DNA from 2 places in the Carnobacterium gallinarum DSM 4847 genome. Region 2 is predicted to be linked to the other one. Evidence: a T-box and tRNA genes for the amino acid it is inferred to sense, from the RefSeq annotation. Region 2 holds a T-box; the other holds one or more tRNA genes.

Region 1 (7,442 bases), on a different contig from region 2:
CAAACAATGGATCTTTATTTTAGTTTTAACTGTTGTTGCTGTTTTAACCAAATTAATTGGTGGTGCCTTTGGTGCTAAATTAACTGGTTTTAATTGGAAATCTGCTGCAGTTATTGGTGCTGGGATGGTATCACGAGGGGAAATGGCTTTGATTATTGGAAAATTAGGTTTAGAGTCTAATTTGCTTTCTGAAAGCTATTATTCGGCGATTATTGTGGTAATTATTGCTACAACAGTGATTGCACCATTTTTACTAAAATATACCATTGTAAAACAAGATGAAAGTCTGTTGAAATAGTGTAAATCAATTGAAGAAACTGAACTTTGAGTATTTGAGTTTAGTTTCTTTTTCTGTATTTGCTATCGATGAATGATTACAAATAAAACAAATATATGCTAAAATAAATAAGATAGCTTGAATGAAGAGAGGAAGAAAATGATGGCTGAACAAACAGATGCAACAATCTTACAATTATTAAAAAAAGAATTAAAGGTGTATAGTGAAAAGCAATTAACAACTGTTTTAAACCTATTAGCAGAAGGCAATACAGTGCCTTTTATTGCACGTTATCGTAAAGAAATGACTGGAACCTTAGATGAAGTTCAGATTCGTGAAATTGAGGATCGCTATAATTATTTGCAAAACTTAGAAAAACGTAAAGGTGAAGTTTTACGAATTATTGAAGAACAAGGAAAGCTAACACCAGAATTACAAAAATCAATTGAAACAGCTGAGAAGATGCAATTGGTGGAAGATTTATATCGTCCTTACAAGCAAAAACGTCGTACGAAAGCAACAATTGCTAAAGAAAAAGGTTTGGAACCATTGTCTGAATGGCTGCTGACTTTTCCTGAAAATGCTGATGTTATTCAAGAAGCAAGCAACTATATAGATGAAGAAAAAGAAGTTGCAACAGCTGAAGAAGCATTAGCTGGCGCTCATGAAATCTTAGCTGAACAAATTAGTGATGAGCCTAAATTCAGAATTTGGTTGCGTGAGTTTACAATGCGAAATGGTATTGTTACATCGACAGTAAAGAATGAAGAAAAAGATGAAAAAGGCGTTTATGAAATGTACTATGAATTTAGTGAACCTGTTGCTAAATTAGTTTCGCATCGCATTTTAGCTTTAAATCGTGGTGAAAAAGAAGACATTTTAAAAGTATCGCTTTCTATTGATGAGTTAAGAATTAATAAGTATTTTACACGTGAATTAATAAAAAATGAAAATTCTCCAACGGCACCTTATGTTGTGGCGGCGTTTGAAGATAGTTATAAACGTTTTATTGGTCCTGCGATTGAACGTGAAATTCGTGGTGAGTTAACTGAACTTGCTGATGAACAGGCGATTCATATTTTTGGTGAGAATTTACGAAATTTACTTTTACAAGCACCATTGAAAGGGAAGATGGTACTAGGTTTAGATCCAGCCTATCGTACGGGCTGTAAGTTAGCTGTTATTGATCCAACGGGAAAAGTAACGGATATTGATGTGATTTATCCGCATAAACCAGCAGGTGCTGGGGCTCGTAGTGAAGCGGCTACTAAATTCAAGAAGATTGTCAAAGAGTTTGGGATTGAAATGATTGCGATTGGAAATGGTACAGCAAGTCGTGAATCTGAGCAATTTGTTGTGGATAATTTGAAAGAGATTGATCAAGAGGTTTATTACGTAATTGTCAATGAAGCTGGAGCTTCTGTGTATTCAGCTAGTGATTTGGCTCGTAAAGAATTTCCTGACTTACAAGTAGAACAGCGTAGTGCAGTGAGTATTGCTCGTCGTTTGCAAGATCCATTAGCTGAGCTAGTGAAAATCGATCCTAAGGCAGTTGGCGTAGGACAATATCAACATGACGTTTCACAAAAACGGTTAGAAGAACGTTTGGAATTCGTCGTGGAAACGGCAGTTAACCAAGTCGGTGTCAATGTAAATACGGCTAGTGCGCCTTTGTTACAGCATGTTGCTGGTTTAAATAAAACGACAGCTACGAATGTTGTGGCATATCGTGATGAAAATGGTCGCTTTGAAAGTCGTGCAGCTTTGAAAAAAGTTCCTCGTTTAGGACCTAAAGCTTATGAACAGGCAGTAGGGTTTATGCGAATTGTTGATGGAAAAAATATTCTAGATAATACTGGTATTCATCCAGAAACATATAAAGAAGCGAAAGAAATTTTAGCGATGGCTGACTTAAGCTTGAAAGATGTAGGAAGTACAACAGCAAAAGAAGCTCTAGCGCAATTGAATTTCCAACAAGTAGCTGAAGCAACTGGACTTGGTAAAGAAACTGTTAAAGATATGGTTGAAGCTTTATCACGTCCTGGTCGTGACTTACGTGATGAGCTGCCAGCGCCGTTATTACGCAAAGATGTGTTAACGATGGAAGATTTAAAAGCAGGGATGGAATTACAAGGTACTGTCCGGAACGTTGTAGATTTTGGTGCATTTGTGGATATCGGTGTGAAACAAGATGGAATGGTGCATATTTCAAAATTAAGTAATGGATATGTGAAGCATCCAACTGATGTAGTTGCTGTTGGAGATGTTGTGACAGTTTGGGTTGATTCAATTGACTTGAAAAAAGGACGTATTGCTTTAACTATGTTGAATCAGGAACAAAAATAGAAAGTAGCTAGTCAATAAATTGTTAGTCTAAAGGCTCAATTTATTGGCTTTTTTTCTAAATCGAATCCGATAGTATGGTGCAGAGAATGTCGGATGTGAGCATCAAGCATTGGCTATTATTGTTAGTAGGGGAGGAATGGGAAAATGGATACGATTCAACGTTTAAATCAAACGATTGACTATATAGAAGAGCATCTAGATCAGGAAATCAATACACGGGAATTAGCAAAATTGAATTGTTGTTCAGATTATCATTTTCAACGGATGTTTTCTTTTATTGCAGATGTTTCATTAGCTGAATATATACGTAAAAGACGCTTAACTGCGGCTGCATTTGATTTACAGCATACAGAGATAAAAATTATTGACTTAGCTGTAAAATACGGCTATCAATCAGCAGATTCATTTACAAAAGCTTTTTATCAAATTCATCAAGTAACGCCATCAAAGGCTCGAGAAAAAGGCGTTGAATTAAAATCCTTTCCACCTATTTCTTTTCAATTATCTATTAAGGGAGCGATTGCAATGAAGTATCGAATTGAAGAACGATCAGCATTTAAAGTTGTTGGGATTAAGGAACAGATTAGTACGATTGATGGAGAGAATGCGAAGGAAATTCCTAAGATATGGGAACGGGTAAATCAAGATGGAACGGCTGAGAGAATTGAGGAATTAGCTAATACTACTCCAGATGGAATTTTAGGTGTTTGTGCTAATTTTACTCCAGTTACTATGGATTATTGGGTTGCAGCAGCAACTACTTTAGCAGCACCAACAGATTTTGAAACATTGGAAATTGGTTCTCAGATGTGGGCGATTTTTGAAGTAGTAGGTCCAATGCCTGAGGCTATTCAAGATGCCTGGCAGCGAATTTTCTCAGAATGGTTTCCAAAATCAGGCTATGAACATGCCGATGGTCCTGAGTTTGAATGGTATTCGTTAGAAGATCCAGCACGTGAAGATTATTTAAGTGAAATATGGATTCCGGTTGTTAAAATAAATTAGTAATTGTAAAAAAAGCTGACTTTATCAGGTCAGTTTTTTTCTTCTATAATAAAGTAATTAAGCAGAAGTGAAATAATGTATTTCCCGGGAAATAATAGTGAGTATCCTGTGGTGATTTGTTTTTTTTAGGAATATTTGATACATTAGTAAAATAAATAGAGAAAATTAGTGAATGGATGCGAATGAATGAATCAGATTGAATTACAACAATTAGTTGAAAGAGTTTCGCTAGAATATTTTAGCAAAGCCTTTAAACATCAAGCAACCTTTAATTCACGTTTGAAAACAACAGGAGGACGTTATCATTTAAGTAGTCATAATTTAGATTTTAATTTACAAGTTCTAGAGACTTTTGGAATGACTGAATTTTTAGGTGTCATTAAACATGAGCTTTGTCATTATCATTTGCATTTAGAAGGACGAGGCTACCAACATAAAGATGCTGAGTTTAAAAACTTATTGCTGGCAGTCGGTGGCAGTCGTTTTGTTCAGTCGTTACGTAAAAATGAATCGAAAAAAGCTTATTGGGTCTATTATTGTCAACATTGTCAGTCTAAATTGTATCGTCAACGTCGATTTGATATCAATAAATATGTTTGTGGCTCTTGTAAAGGACGCTTAACTTTGTTGGAGAAACGTGTTGAGATCAGATGTTAATTCGTCAAAGGATAATTGACAAAAAAAGGGTAGCGATTTATACTTAATGAGTTGAATTTGCGGTCATGGCGGAATGGCAGACGCGCTACCTTGAGGGGGTAGTGGGAGTAATCCCGTGGAAGTTCGAGTCTTCTTGACCGCATAAAAAATGCTCTTATCCATGATTAATTAGGATAAGAGCATTTTTTTGTGAAATTAAAAGGATGAGTAGGATTTAAAATAAATCAATTTAATAAAGCTAACGTCAATCCAGTACGGATACTTTCTTTCATAATCTGTACATCTGCTTATTATCAAGTGTAGTAACAGTAATGAGCAAGGTGGTTTAAATGAAAGCGGATGATAAAATTTAACATGACGAATGTTGCAAAAAAGAGTATAATTAGAAGACTCATGTAATTAAAAAATGAAGGGTGGTAAGAACATGGGAAACGTAGCTGCAATTTTTTCTGGTTTCTTTATTTTATTTATTGCTGTTTTTTATATTGCGATAATTGTTGGCGCAATTTTTCTTTGGTATTTTGTAATCAAAAAAGCAATCATTAAAGGAATTGAACAATCGGTTTTGAATAAGGATACGGATAAATATGAACGTGAAATTTATTTACTTAGACTTGAAATTAACAAGTTAAAAGATGGGCAGAACCAATTTAAAGCAACAGATGATGTAGTTGTTGAGGTTTCTAGTGAGACTGTTGATGTAGTTGAAGAGCCTAATGAATCCGTAGAAGTAGTAAGTGAAGAGTTAACAGTTGTCGATCTTACAAAAAAAGAATCAAGTGAAGTGGAAGATATTGAATCGAAAGAATAGTTGGAAAATGGAGGAAAAGAAGAATGGATAGAAAAACTGAATATATTTTAGCATTAATTGGATCGATTATTAGTGCGTTGATTTCAGGATTAATGATTTTATTTTCAGCAATAATGGCTTTTAGCCTTTCAGCAACAAATGCACTTAATACAGGAGATGACTACTATTACGATACATATAGTAGCGCAGCTGATTATTCCAATACAGATGCAAAAATAGGACTAGCATTTTTTGTTATTATTACAGTTTTTTGTATTGGTATGACAATTTTAGGTTTTATTGGTTCATTTAAAATTAAGAACAATAAACAGGGCTGGGGAATTGTTGTTTTGATTTTAGGAATTTTTAGTATCGCAAGTTTTCAAGGAATCTTGTGGTTAATTGCTGGAATTATGATGCTTAGCCGTAAAACACCAGCACCAATTAAAACAGCTAGTGGACAGTCTACAACATTACTAGATGATATGGAACAATTGAAAAAATTACGGGATCAAGGAATTATCTCGGAAGAAGAATACCAAATTAAAAAAAATGAGTGGATTGATTTTTAAGAAAACTTTGCTGTATAGATTGACATGATAGATGTTAATTTATGCAGTTTTTTTGTGCTGTAAAAAAAATAGTGAAATTAAATTTCACTAAAAAAAACAATAGAAATTGTCTGACATTTAATTATTAATTATTGATTTTTATTAAATGAAAATTTAGTTAAAAAATGACTTGCATTGAAGCTATGCTTACTATAGAATAAAGGTCTATCTGAAATGTGATGTTTAAGAAATGGTAAAAATTACTTAAATCAAAGCATAAATAATCTCTATTAGTCCATTACACTTTTAGGAAGATTAGTCAGGAATTTAAGGAGGAAGACAGTTTATGGGAATTTTATTCCAACAAATGAAAAAATTTAAATTCTATACTTTTTTGTCAATTGTTTTAACGGCTGCCACAGTTGTATCACAATTATGGCAACCTAAACTATTACAACAAGTGTTAGAAGCAATTTTGAAAGATGATCTGGATAATATTAATTCAATTGGTGTGGTTTTGATTGGTGTAGCAGCAATAGGATTAATTGCAGGAATTTTAAATACAATTACTTCAGCGAAGGTTGCCCAAGAAGTTGGAGCGAATTTACGTGAAGAAAGTTTCCGTAAAATTCAAACTTTTTCTTTTAGTAATATTGAGCGTTTTTCTACAGGAAATCTAGTTGTACGTTTAACCAATGATATTACGCAAGTCCAGAATTTAGTGATGTTGGCTTTACAATCACTTGTGCGGATTCCGTTATTATTTATCGGTAGTTTTATTTTAGCGATGTATACATTACCTAGTTTGTGGTGGGTAATTGTTGTATTAGTTGTCCTAGTATTTATTATTGTATTTGTTACTTTTGGTGCAATGGGTAAACATTTTGGCATGATTCAAGGATTTCTGGACAAAGTGAATGGAATTGCTAAAGAAAATTTAGCGGGAATTCGTGTTGTAAAATCTTTTGTTCAAGAGGAAAATGAGTTAAAACGATTTACGAAGGTGAGTGACCTATTAACCAAGCATACCATTACGGTAGGAAATTTATTTTCAATTATGATTCCGGCATTTATGTTAGTTTCTAATCTAGCAATTGTAGTGTCTATTTATTTTGTTGGAGATATGGTAAAAGATGATCCAGCTGTAATCGGAGCAATTGCTTCGTTTATGAGTTATTTAATGCAGATTATGATGGCAATTATTATTGGTGGAATGTTAATGATGATGGCTTCAAGAGCAATGATTTCTTTAGGTCGGATTGGCGAAATCTTAAAAACAAATCCTGATATTACGTATGAAGATTCAGATGAAACGGCACCTTTAACAGGTAGTGTTGAGTTTAAACATGTAAGTTTCCAATATGATGGAGATGATACGCCAGCTTTAAAGGATATTTCTTTTTCAGCACAACCAGGTGAACTAGTCGGAATTGTTGGCGCAACAGGTTCAGGGAAGTCAACATTAGCACAATTAATTCCACGATTGTATGATCCAACAGAAGGTGAAATTTTTATTGGAAATGAACCTTTGAAAAAAATTAGTAAAGTAAGTTTAAGAAAAACCGTTGCTTTAGTTTCACAACGAGCAATTCTATTCTCGGGAACAATTGCTGAAAATTTACGCCAAGGTAAAAAAGATGCAACTATGCCAGAAATGGAAAAAGCTTCGGCAATAGCTCAAGCAAAAGAATTTATTGAAAAACAAGCTCAACGGTATGATTCGATGGTGGAAGAACGTGGATTGAACTATTCAGGTGGTCAAAAACAACGTTTGTCAATTACTCGTGGAATCATTGGAAATCCAAATGTTTTAATA
Region 2 (7,442 bases):
TAAAGCTAAAATATCATTAACACCATCACCTGTCATGCCAACTGTATGTCCAGCTTTTTTCATAGCTTGAATTAATTCTCGTTTTTGTACTGGGCTTACTCGACCAAAAACTGTATACTTTTGTGCAATCTCTGTTAAATCTTCCCCCGCTACTAATTTACTCATGTCAATAAAGCGTTCGCCATCCTTGACGCCTGCGCGTTGAGCAATATGAGAAACTGTTTGAGGGTTATCCCCTGAGATAATTCGGACCTCGACTCCTTGTTGCGCGAAATAAGCTAATGTTGCTGGCGCCTCTGGTCGAATTGTATCCTCCATAATAACCAATCCAATGAACGTTAAATCAGCAGGAACTCCTTGACTACTAACTTCCTCACTACTTTTAGCAAATACTAAAATCCGCTCACCATCTAAACTAGCTTGATTTATTTTTTGTTGTACTTCTGATGGCAATTCTGTAAATAAATACTCTGGAGCTCCCATCATATAAGAGCCTTGATTTTCAAATGTTGCCCCACTCCATTTACGAATAGATGAAAATGGCACTGCCCGCGTCAAATTCCATTGGAAATTATTAGTTACGGCTTGTTTTAAGGCTAAACTAGTAGAATTATCATCTTGTAACCCCTCAACTAAAGCGCTAATGACTTCTTCTAACTGAGCCTTTTTTATAGCCCCATAAGGCATTATTTCCTTAACTTTTAAATTTCCATCTGTAATCGTTCCGGTTTTATCTAAACAAAGCAAATCAACACGAGCCAATGTTTCAATTGAACCCATCGTTTTCACTAAAACATTCCGCTTCGTCAAATTAATAACACCCACCGCTAACGCAATTGACGTAATTAAGATTAAACCTTCTGGAATCATCCCAATAATTGCTGCGGATGTTCCTAGAATCGTTTGTTTAAGCGTCGCTGTTCCTCCCATATAATTCGAGAAGAATAGCAATCCTCCGATTGGAATAATCGCAAAGGTTAGTCCTTTAATGATTTTTCGCAACGTTCTAACTAATTCGCTATAAATTGCTTTTCCAGTTTTCGCTTCTAAAGCAATTTTAGCTGAATAACTTTCAGTTCCAACCTTCGTTGCTTGCACATGAGCATTTCCGCTGACAACATAACTACCAGATAATACTTCTGAACCAACTGTTTTATATACTGGATCTGATTCCCCAGTTAGTTGAGATTCATCTAATTCCAAACCTTCTGTATTAATGACGATGCCATCGACGCAAAGTTGCTCACCACGACGAATCAACATTAAATCATCCTTCACTAATTCCGATTGGCCCACTTGAATTTGAACTCCATCACGAATCACTTGAACTTTTGCTTGATTTAATAAACTTAACTTATCAATATTGTGCTTTGCACGAATTTCTTGCACAATTCCAATCACTGTATTTGTAATAATCACACCTAAAAACAGCAAATTTTTGTAGCTGCCTGTATAGACGATAAATCCTGCAATAATCAAATTAATTAAATTAAACAACGTACAAATATTCTCAAAGAAAATTCGTTTAAAACTTCTAGTCATTGGTGGTAAACTTTTGTTACCCTCTCCCCGTTGACGGCGTTGTTCAACTTCACTTTGCGACAGTCCTTTATTTTTAACCTTCACTTCCATAATAATCAACTGTCCCCCTATCTGATAAATGCCTCTGATGACACTTACTTCTCTCAAAAAATCTCATTTACCTCTTTAACAATACCACTTTTTGTTTAAAGAATTCTATAATTTTTACTTATGATTCCATATACAATAATGAACAAAATTTAGTCACTACGTTTTTATAGCTAATTTTATAACCTTCAATCATTTCCCTATTCTAGCTGATTTTTCAAAAAAGAACTATCGGTCAAAAGAATGAGTTTTTTCTCAGCCTCTTAAACACTTAAAATTAGACAGAACCTTTCCCCTTCTAGTATACTTAAATGGTAATGAAATAAGCAGATGGAGCGTGAAAAAATGAGTAACAATGTAATTATTATGAATTTTGATTCCGAAAGTAAATCTTATCAAGCTTTTTCAGAGATTAAAAAGTTACATGTAGAAAAGAAAATTAAAGGCGAACAAATGGCTATTTTAGTCCATCAACCCAATCATCAATTAGAGCCAAAAGAATTTATTGACTTCAATGGTCCTGATAAAAATATGAAAGGCGGCTTAATTGGCATGTTAGTGGGAGTTTTAGCCGGTCCATTAGGTGTACTACTAGGTTGGTTCACTGGAAGTATTATTGGTTCTGTTCAAGACGCTAAAGAAGTCAAGGAAGCTATGTCTGTATTTGAAGAAACTGTAGATATGATTCACGAGGGCGATACTGGTTTGATTTTGATTGCTGATGAAGAGGATAATCGCTTTATCAATGAGTTAGTCTTCCAAAAATTAGAAGGTCGTATTACACGTCTCACTGTTGAAGATGTTGAAAAAGAAATTGAAATTGCTAAAGAAACTCAAGAAACTGTTGAAGACCATGCAAAGAAAAGCTGGTTTGATCGTAAATAAAACCAAAAACTTCAAATTAGCATACTTGGCTAATTTGACTCTGTAATAAAAAAGGGCTGATTGAATCATAAAATGATTCAACCAGCCCTTTTCACTTTAACTCATCAGACCATATTGGCAAAGAGCTTTTTCTTTATTAATTGGCAACAATATTGACTAATTTACCAGGTACTGCAATGACTTTACGAACTGTTTTGCCAGCAATTGCTTCTTTCACTGCTGCATCATTCATAGCAATATCTTCCATATCATCTTTGCTAATGTCTTTTGGTACCAAAGCTTTAGCTTTTAGTTTGCCATTTACTTGGAAAATCACTTCAACTTCATCTTCTACTAAGAAACTTTCTTCATGAGTTGGCCAGCTAACATAACTAACCCCACCTTCATGTCCTAGTTTTTCCCAGATTTCTTCTGTCATATGTGGAGCAATCGGTGCTAACAATTGAATTAGACCAGCCACATAATCTACAGGTAGTGCATCTGCTTTATAAGCTTCATTTACAAAAACCATCATTTGCGAAATAGCTGTATTAAAATGCAAACTTTGATAATCATCTGTAACTTTTTTAACCGTTTGATGATAAACACGATCTAATGAACCATCATTAATTGTTGTAATGCGATCACGTAATTTGCCATCTTCATCAACAATCAAACGCCATACACGATCTAAGAATTTACGACTGCCTTCAAGACCATTTTCGCTCCATGCAATTGCTGAATCCAAAGGTCCCATAAACATTTCATACATTCTAAGTGTATCTGCACCATATTTTTCAACAACATCATCAGGATTGACTACATTGCCTTTTGATTTAGACATTTTTTCATTGTTTTCACCAAGAATCATACCTTGATTGTACAATTTTTGGAATGGTTCTTTTGTTGGAACTACGCCGATATCATACAAGAATTTATGCCAGAAACGGGCGTACAATAAATGCAAGACCGCATGTTCTGCTCCACCGATATAGATATCAACAGGCAGCCATTTTTCTAGTTTTTCTTTGCTAGCAATTTCATTTTTGTTATGTGGATCAACAAAACGTACAAAGTACCATGAGCTACCAGCCCATTGTGGCATCGTATTTGTTTCACGACGACCTTTTAGTCCCGTTTTAGGATCAACAACGTTTACCCAATCAGCAATATTAGCCAATGGTGATTCACCTGTTCCACTTGGTTTGATTTCATCTGTTTTTGGCAACAATAATGGCAACTCAGCTTCTGGAATCGTTGTTGTAGTCCCATCTTCCCAATGAATAACAGGAATTGGTTCACCCCAATAACGCTGACGAGAGAACAACCAATCACGTAAACGGTAAGTGACTTCTTTCTTCCCAAAGCCTTTTTCTTCTAGCCATTCGTTCATCTTAGCAATCGCTGCTGTTTTTGTATCAATTCCATCTAGGAAACCAGAGTTAAAGTAAACTCCTTCACCTGTATAGACTTCTTTTGTGATATCTCCACCTTCAATGACTGGTGTAATTGGCAAATCAAATGTCTCAGCAAATTCATAATCCCGTCCATCATGAGCTGGAACAGCCATTACTGCACCCGTTCCATATGTCGAAAGAACATAATCAGCAATCCAGATGGGCATTTCTTGACCATTTACAGGATTAATTGCGTAAGCACCTGTGAAAACACCAGTCTTTGTTTTAGCCAAATCAGTTCGATCCAAATCAGTCTTCAAACTAACTTCTTGGATATAGGCATCAACTGCAGCTTTTTGTTCTGGAGTTGTAATTTCAGTCACCAATTCTAATTCTGGTGCAAGTACTGCAAAAGTCGTTCCAAATAATGTATCTGGACGTGTTGTAAAGACTGTAAACTCTTTATCTGTATCTTTAATTTTAAATGTAACATTTGCTCCAACAGATTTTCCAATCCAATTGCGTTGCATTTCTTTAATGCTTTCTGGCCAATCTACCGTTTCAAGATCATCAATCAAACGCTCAGCATAGGCTGTGATTCTTAACATCCACTGTTTCATTGGTTTACGGAAAACAGGGAATCCACCACGTTCACTTTTACCATCAATGACTTCTTCATTCGCCAAAACTGTTCCCAATGCTGGACACCAGTTTACAGCTACTTCCGCTTCATAAGCCAAATCATGCTCATATAATTTAGTGAAAATCCATTGCGTCCATTTATAATAATGTGGATCTGTTGTATTAATTTCACGATTCCAATCATAGCTAAAACCAAGTGCATTGATTTGACGACGGAAATTCTCAATATTGTGTTTAGTAAATTCAGCAGGATCGTTTCCTGTATCAAGTGCATATTGCTCAGCTGGTAAGCCAAAAGCATCCCACCCCATTGGATGAAGAACATTGTATCCTTGCGAACGTTTCATACGAGCTAAAATATCTGTTGCTGTATACCCTTCTGGATGCCCAACATGTAGACCTTGACCAGACGGATAAGGAAACATATCTAAAGCATAAAAGTTCTCCTTGTTTGGATCTTCTGTTGTGTTAAACGTATGATTTTTTGCCCAATACTTTTGCCATTTTTTTTCAATCGTCTTGTGATTATAACTCATGATGTACTTCCTCTCTTCTTTCATAATTTCAGTCAAAATAAAAAATCGTCCTATGAATACTAAATAAAACGCTAAGCATTTTTAGTATTCATAGGACGAATGAACTATTAAAATTCGTGGTACCACCTATATTTTCCATAGAAATAGCATAAAGCTGCCTTCTATAGACTCCTCATACCTTTAACGCAGGCGCTACGTTTTTGTCTATTACTAATGACTTCTTAGGTTCAACAAAACGACTATTTAGGCGAGTTCATTATTCCTCTCTATGCATTTTCACCACCCATGCACTCTCTACGAAAGATTCCTAACTACTATTCCTAATCACTGTCTTTTTCTGATAATGAATTCATTTTAACAAATATTCCAGGCTGTTGCAAGTCATGAATTCCAATACTACATAAGAACGTCAATAAAAAGAACCAACACCTTCCTTCTGATAAATATTCGTTCCAAAACATTCATTTTCTGCTGTATCATAAGCAACAACATAAATTTGGCTATCTTGAGTAAGTCCATATTTTTTTAAATTGGTAAAATCAAAATAAGCCCCTGTTAATTTGGTATCTTCAGGAATAAATTGACCCTCAATCATCATACGAACTTTTGTAACCTCTTTACAAATCTGCCTCGATACGTTTCACTAACAGCAAGGTACATCGTTGGATTGTACTACTCATTAAAGACTTTTCCAACTTGCCCAACAATCGTTAGTTTATTATTTTGCATAGGAATAAAATTCAAATCTACTTCATAACATGCTAGAATAAAAGAAAGACTACTTTAAGAAATGAGGCTATTGTAAGCATGGCAAATCGACAATCAGATTTTCGCATTGAAACAGATTCTTTAGGGGATGTTCAAGTCCCACTCGATAAATTATGGGGGGCACAAACAGAGCGAAGTCGCGTTAATTTTAAAATTGGATCTGAAAAAATTCCTACTGCAGTTATTTTGGCATTCGCTCAACTGAAACGTGCAACGGCTATTGTGAATCATAAAAATGGAAACCTTGACACCCAACGTAAAAATGCAATTGTTGCTTCCTGTGATGAAATCCTTACAGGTGAGTATGCCGAGCAATTCCCTCTTGTTACTTGGCAAACCGGTAGCGGCACCCAAAGCAACATGAATCTCAATGAAGTTATTGCACATTTGGCAAATCAAAAATTACTAGAAACCGATTTAACCGTTCATCCTAATGATCATGTGAATATGTCTCAAAGCTCAAATGATACGTTTCCCACTGCAATGAATATTGCTGCCTATGACTCGATCATAAAAAATCTACTTCCTGAATGTAAAAAAATGATTGCCACTTTAGAAGAAAAAGAAGAAAAATATCACGACTTAATTAAGATTGGTCGGACACATTTACAAGATGCAACCCCTTTAACCTTTGCCCAAGAGATTAGCGGTTGGAAGATAATGTTGCAAAAAGGCTTGAATTTCATTGAAGACAGTAGCCAGAATATCTTAGAATTAGCAATCGGTGGTACGGCTGTTGGAACTGGTCTAAACGCTCCCCTAAATTTTGGTGAAGATGTAGCCTACGAATTAAGTATAGCAACTGGACATCCTTTCATAAGTGCGCCGAATAAATTTTATGCCTTAACTAGTCATTCTGACCTAAGCTACACTCATGGAGCTATTCGTAGTCTAGCTAGTGATTTAATGAAAATAGCCAATGATATTCGCTGGTTAGCAAGCGGACCTCGTAGTGGAATTGGGGAAATTACGTTGCCAGCCAATGAACCCGGCAGTTCTATTATGCCTGGAAAAGTCAATCCTACCCAAGCTGAAGCGTTAACAATGGTAGTCGCTCAGGTGATGGGAAATGACGTGACTATCACTGTTGCTGCAAGCCAAGGAAATTTTGAATTAAACGTCTATAAACCGGTAATTATCCTGAATTTTCTACAATCAGTCACCCTTCTAAGTGATGCCATGCGTTCATTTAGAGTTCACTGCTTAGTTGGTTTAGAGGCTAACCAAGAAGCAATGTCTGAATTAGTTAAACGTTCTTTAATGTTGGTCACTGCTTTAAGCCCACATATTGGCTATGAAAAAAGTGCCACAATTGCTAAAAAAGCCTTAGCTGAAAATTTAACCTTAAAAGAAGCAGCTTTAGCATTAAAATACGTTAGTGATACTGAATTTGATTTATGGGTGGATACTAGCAAAATGGTTCATCCTTAATAAAAAGTGTCTATTTCCTCAATTCCTTAGGAAATAGACACTTTTTTAATTAGACTGTTTCATTTTTCAAATAATCTTTCAGCCAATTTTTTCCTTCAACAATTCTAGTTACTAGCATCGCTGCTGTTGTGTTTCCTGATGAATTTAATAACGTTGCAGGTATATCAATAATCGT

The links. A T-box is a leader RNA that pairs with one kind of tRNA and senses whether it is charged. The one in region 2 lies ahead of leuS (leucine--tRNA ligase), so its partner is inferred to be a tRNA-Leu.
Region 1: it encodes a tRNA-Leu, which carries the amino acid that the T-box ahead of leuS (leucine--tRNA ligase) is inferred to sense. The anticodon was not compared.

What each region holds. Positions count from the first base shown of each region.
Region 1 is NZ_JQLU01000005.1:438,954-446,395, reverse strand. It holds gene BR43_RS07010 (cation:proton antiporter) at 1-298, shown strand, start outside; gene BR43_RS07005 (Tex family protein) at 440-2,623, shown strand; gene BR43_RS07000 (AraC family transcriptional regulator) at 2,768-3,628, shown strand; gene BR43_RS06995 (SprT family protein) at 3,815-4,285, shown strand; tRNA gene BR43_RS06990 (tRNA-Leu) at 4,345-4,427, shown strand; gene BR43_RS20440 (hypothetical protein) at 4,710-5,096, shown strand; gene BR43_RS06980 (DUF4064 domain-containing protein) at 5,120-5,647, shown strand; gene BR43_RS06975 (ABC transporter ATP-binding protein) at 5,973-7,442, shown strand, end outside.
Region 2 is NZ_JQLU01000003.1:331,119-338,560, forward strand. It holds gene BR43_RS02500 (cation-translocating P-type ATPase) at 1-1,632, opposite strand, end outside; gene BR43_RS02505 (DUF1269 domain-containing protein) at 1,975-2,514, shown strand; gene leuS (leucine--tRNA ligase) at 2,651-5,068, opposite strand; T-box leader at 5,157-5,405, opposite strand; gene BR43_RS02515 (hypothetical protein) at 5,478-5,666, opposite strand; gene fumC (class II fumarate hydratase) at 5,876-7,267, shown strand; gene BR43_RS02525 (dicarboxylate/amino acid:cation symporter) at 7,317-7,442, opposite strand, start outside.